2 regions of the Pseudomonas sp. LBUM1655 genome follow, and region 2 is predicted to be linked to the other one. Evidence: riboswitches for the same ligand, from Rfam matches in the RefSeq annotation. Region 2 holds a riboswitch; the other holds the start of a gene.
What was found. A riboswitch is a leader RNA that binds a small molecule or an ion and turns the genes downstream of it on or off. The one in region 2 is predicted to bind cobalamin.

Region 1 (2,388 bases), 1.6 Mb from region 2:
TTCGAGTTGAGCGGCGTCGAGTTCCTGACCGATCAGCACCAGACGCGTGACGCGCGCTTCTTCGGCGCCCCACTGACGGTCGAAATGCTTGTCGAAACGCGTGCCCACGCCTTGAATCAGCAGGCGCATAGGCTTGTTCGGGATCGCTGCAAAACCCTTCACACGCAGGATGCCGTGCTGGACCACCAGTTGCGTCAGGGCGTCGAGCAGCAGGCTTTCGTCGGCTTGCGGCAGCTCGATGGAGATCGAATCGAAAGCGTCGTGATCGTGGTCATCATGGTCGTCGTCACCGTCGTGGTGGTGATCGTGATGGCTGTGGCGGCTGTCGATGTGTTCTTCGGAACCGGCGCCGAGGCCGATCAGCACGTCCAGCGGCAGGCGACCGTTGCTGGCTTCGACGATTTTGACTGCTGGCGGCAGTTCTTCGGCGACTTCAAGGCGTACGCGCGCAAGGTCTTCCGGGCTGGTCTGATCGGCCTTGTTGAGGATGACCAGATCGGCGCTGGCCAGTTGGTCGGCGAACAGCTCGTGCAGCGGCGATTCGTGGTCCAGGTTCGGGTCGAGTTTGCGCTGGGCGTCGACCTGATCCGGGAACGCGGCGAAGGTGCCAGCAGCCACGGCCGGGCTGTCGACCACGGTGATCACCGCGTCAACGGTGCAGGCGCTGCGGATTTCCGGCCATTGGAAGGCTTGTACCAGTGGTTTTGGCAGGGCCAGACCGGAGGTTTCGATGAGGATGTGGTCGAGGTCGCCGCGACGGGCAACCAGTTCGCGCATTACCGGGAAGAACTCTTCCTGAACGGTGCAGCACAGGCAGCCGTTGGCCAGTTCGTAAACGCGGCCGGTGGCTTCTTCTTCGGTGCAACCGATGGTGCATTGCTTGAGGATCTCACCATCGATGCCCAGCTCGCCGAACTCGTTGACGATCACCGCGATGCGGCGGCCCTGAGCGTTGTCGAGCATGTGCCGCAGCAAGGTGGTTTTGCCCGAGCCGAGGAAGCCGGTGACGATGGTGACGGGGAGTTTGGCCAGTGTTTTCATCGGATGCCCTTTGGCAAGGTGGCGGGCATACGGGACGAGAACCGGCAACGCGAGCACGCGCCGGAAGCATTCGCCACCGGATCACCCCGCCCGGTTGTAGTGAGAATCTGTGACGAGGCAGGTCTCCTGGCTGACGGTGTTCAGGCGTTGGGGCCTGGCGTTTGCTGCGCCTTCCCGCTGGCGCCCTTTTGCAGGGGCTGGCAGTGGCGTGGCAGCGAACATCACCGTTCACAGTTGCGGGGGCAGCCGCGGCTTTGACCGCGTTCCCTTCTTAGCTTCGGCACGCGCCGAAGAACCTCGAAAGCGCAAGGCTACGCATGGCTTGCTTATGGGTCAATGTTTGGTTTGGGGGCATATCCGTTGCTGCGGGTGTTGCTGATTAGGGTTCCGCCCTTACGGCGGGTCACTTTTTCCAGACGCCGAAAAAGTAACCAAAAAGGCTGCCCCCTGACGTACGGCACTTCGCCTAGGCTCAGTGTTCCCTCGCTACGGTGTCCATCCGGGGGCATCGCCTCCGGTTTGCTTCGCTGCACCTCCTCTCGATGGATGCGGCTTCGCCGCACGGCGCTGCGCGCCAACCCCCCGGATGAACACCTTCGCTCGGCCTGCCGATGGGCCTGGAGATCAAAAGCAACGTCAAAAGCCAAAGCCAAAGCCAAAGCAGATCAAAAGATCGCAGCCTTCGGCAGCTCCTACAGGGGAATAAATCGCGCCCTGCCCTTGGTCGGCTGTCAGGCCGCCATCGCTGGCAGCCCCCACAAGGATATGAATACCCCCCACACGCGGCGCATGCCGCCCCACTCAACACAATGAGCGTTAGCTCGAGTAACGCTTTTGATCTAAGCGCCCGTCGGCAGGCTGAGTGGAGGGATTGATCCGGGGGTGGGAGCGCAGCGACCGTTCGACGCAGTCGAACACATCGAGAGGAGGTGCAGCGCAGCAAACCGGAGGCGATGCGCCCGGATCAATCCCGGAGCGAAGGAACCCGAGCCACAGCGAGGGCCGAACGTCAGGGCACAGACCTTTGGTTACTTTGGGGCGTTTGCCAAAGTGACCCGCCGTAAGGGCGGAACCGTAATAAGCCATCACCGCAGCAACGGATATGCCCCCATTCAATTGACTCAAATCCCCCCAACATGCTCTCCTACGCAACTTGTTACGGGTGCCCTTCACAGGGTGAAACGGGAAACCGGTGAATCATGTGCTTTACTCTAAAGCCATGTCAGTCCGGTGCTGCCCCCGCAACGGTAAGCGAGAGAAGCGTCGAATCCACTGTGCCATGACGGCATGGGAAGGTGACGCTTGCAGGTCGGCCTGACGCCAACCCCTCGTGAGCCCGGAGACCGG
Region 2 (2,388 bases):
GCGGCAGTCGGTTTTGCGCCCTCGGGCCAGCCGATCGCCGGGGCGATATTCACCGTCGGGATCAGGGTTTTATTCGGTTCAGGCAGTTTCGGTGACGGGCCGGTGCCGTCGGTGACTTGCAGGCTGGAGGATTCACCACAGGCGGCGAGCCCTCCGGCGAGAGCGATGACGAGAGCGAGCTGGGACTTGCGCATTACTGATCTTCCCTATGAATGCATTGACCTAATCATAGAGAAGCGCGCAAGCCCGATGGTTCAACTGCTCAACCGCGGGCCTCTTTGAACAGCACGGCGATGCCCGGGTGATAGTTGCCGGTTTCACTGCGCAACTTGCGGTAGGCATAGGGGAAATACCAGGCGACGGCGCAGGTGTGTTCCTTCTGTAGGTCGTCGACCATGTCCTGCAGTTCTTCGGGGCTGGCGCTGTGCTGGGCTTTTTGCGGCGCGACAAACAGGCAGCCGAGCTTGAGGTCGCTGGCGAAGCTGATGCGTTTGGCGTCGCTGGTGATTTCCAGCAGGGCTTGGGTCAGGTTGAGGTTGTTGACCCGAGGCCAGCGTTGCGTGGCCTGAATGTAAGCGCGGTCTTCGCTGCCAGCGAGGAACAGATCGGCGCGGGCATTGCGTTCGCCTTCTTCGTTCTGCTTGCGCGTGGCCGTCTGTTCAAGCGTAACCAGTTCGGCCATCCAGGCTGCCGCCGAGAGCAGCCCTAGATTGGCTTTTTCGTCATGCCAGTAGGGCGTGTCGCTGTCGCCGCGCACGGCGTTGTAACGGTCGATACAGTCAAACCAGCGTTCCAGCACCGGACGCAGAAATTCCAGGCGCGGGTTGCTGATGATCATGCCTTGCATGTGGCTCACCTTATTCTTGTGTGATGTGAGATTGTGGCTCTTTGATATCACTCTTGAGACTGTGGCACAAGATTGGCGTCAGATAATTGATCGGCGGCAGTTATTCGCCCGTTGGCCCCCTCTTTAATTGACGCTCCACCCCCAACCCTCTAACCTTCGCGGCTTGTTTCAGGTGCTCTGTGGCTTGCGTCGACAGAGTGAAACAGGGAAGCCGGTGAGGGTTGTCTTCAGAGCAAGTACGACCACGATCCCGGCGCTGCCCCCGCAACGGTAAATGAGTGAAAACTGCGTCTTGTGCCACTGCTCAACAGCGGGAAGGCGCGCAGTCCGGCGAACGCCGCTCATGAGCCCGGAGACCGGCCTGATCCATCCAGCGGCATCACGGTGGGCGATGCCAGGCTTTTTGCCGTCTATTCTTGTGCCTGCCCGCCGTTATCCAGCCTCAACGGAGAGCTCCCCCATGACTGATTCCCCCGAGCGTGACGAACGCCATCTGGCGCGTATGCAGCGCAAAAAAGCCGTGATCGATGAACGCATCGCCAACTCGCCTGACGAGTGCGGCCTGGTGCTGGTCCTGACCGGCAACGGCAAAGGCAAAAGCAGTTCGGCGTTCGGCATGCTCGCCCGCGCCATGGGCCACGGCATGCAGTGCGGCGTGGTGCAGTTCATCAAGGGACGCCACAGCACGGGCGAAGAGTTGTTCTTTCGCCGCTTCCCCGAGCAAGTGCGTTTCCACGTCATGGGCGAGGGCTTCACTTGGGAAACCCAGGATCGTCAGCGCGACATCGCCGCCGCCGAAGCCGCGTGGGAAGTGTCCCGTGAACTGCTGCGCGATCCGTCGATCGGTCTGGTGGTGCTGGATGAATTGAACATTGCCCTCAAGCACGGCTACCTCGATCTTGATCAGGTGCTCAGCGACTTGCAGGCGCGTCCGCCGATGCAGCATGTGATCGTCACCGGTCGCGGCGCCAAGCCGGAAATGATCGAGATGGGTGACACCGTCACCGAAATGGGCATGCTCAAACACGCTTTTCAGGCTGGCATCAAAGCGCAAAAAGGCGTCGAACTTTGAATCAACCACGTCACTGCCCGGCGGTACTGATCGCCGCGCCGGCCTCCGGTCAGGGCAAGACCACCGTCACCGCCGCGCTGGCCCGTTTGCATCGCAATCAGGGGCGCAAGGTGCGCGTGTTCAAGTGCGGGCCGGACTTTCTCGATCCGATGATTCTCGAGCGCGCCAGCGGTGCGCCGGTGTATCAATTGGACATGTGGATGGTTGGCGAGCAGGAGAGCCGTCGCCTGTTGTGGGAAGCCGCCGCTGAAGCTGATCTGATTCTGATTGAAGGCGTGATGGGCCTGTTCGACGGCACGCCGTCGAGCGCGGATCTGGCGCGGCATTTCGGCGTGCCGGTGCTCGGCGTGATCGACGGTACGGCCATGGCCCAGACCTTTGGTGCGTTGGCGCTGGGCTTGGCGAAGTATCAGCCGGACTTGCCGTTCGCTGGAGTTTTGGCCAACCGGGTCGGCACATTGCGGCATGC

Region 1: it holds a riboswitch for cobalamin, as region 2 does, so the genes downstream of both, cobW (cobalamin biosynthesis protein CobW) here and cobO (cob(I)yrinic acid a,c-diamide adenosyltransferase) in region 2, are expected to answer to the same signal.

Annotation. Positions count from the first base shown of each region.
Region 1 is NZ_CP166801.1:3,425,658-3,428,045, forward strand. Features, by position in the region: gene cobW (cobalamin biosynthesis protein CobW) at 1-1,041, opposite strand, end outside; cobalamin riboswitch at 1,141-1,356, opposite strand; cobalamin riboswitch at 2,185-2,388, shown strand, end outside.
Region 2 is NZ_CP166801.1:1,859,981-1,862,368, forward strand. Features, by position in the region: gene ACA074_RS08360 (PQQ-dependent sugar dehydrogenase) at 1-194, opposite strand, end outside; gene ACA074_RS08365 (hypothetical protein) at 263-847, opposite strand; cobalamin riboswitch at 1,001-1,226, shown strand; gene cobO (cob(I)yrinic acid a,c-diamide adenosyltransferase) at 1,308-1,919, shown strand; gene ACA074_RS08375 (cobyrinic acid a,c-diamide synthase CobB) at 1,916-2,388, shown strand, end outside.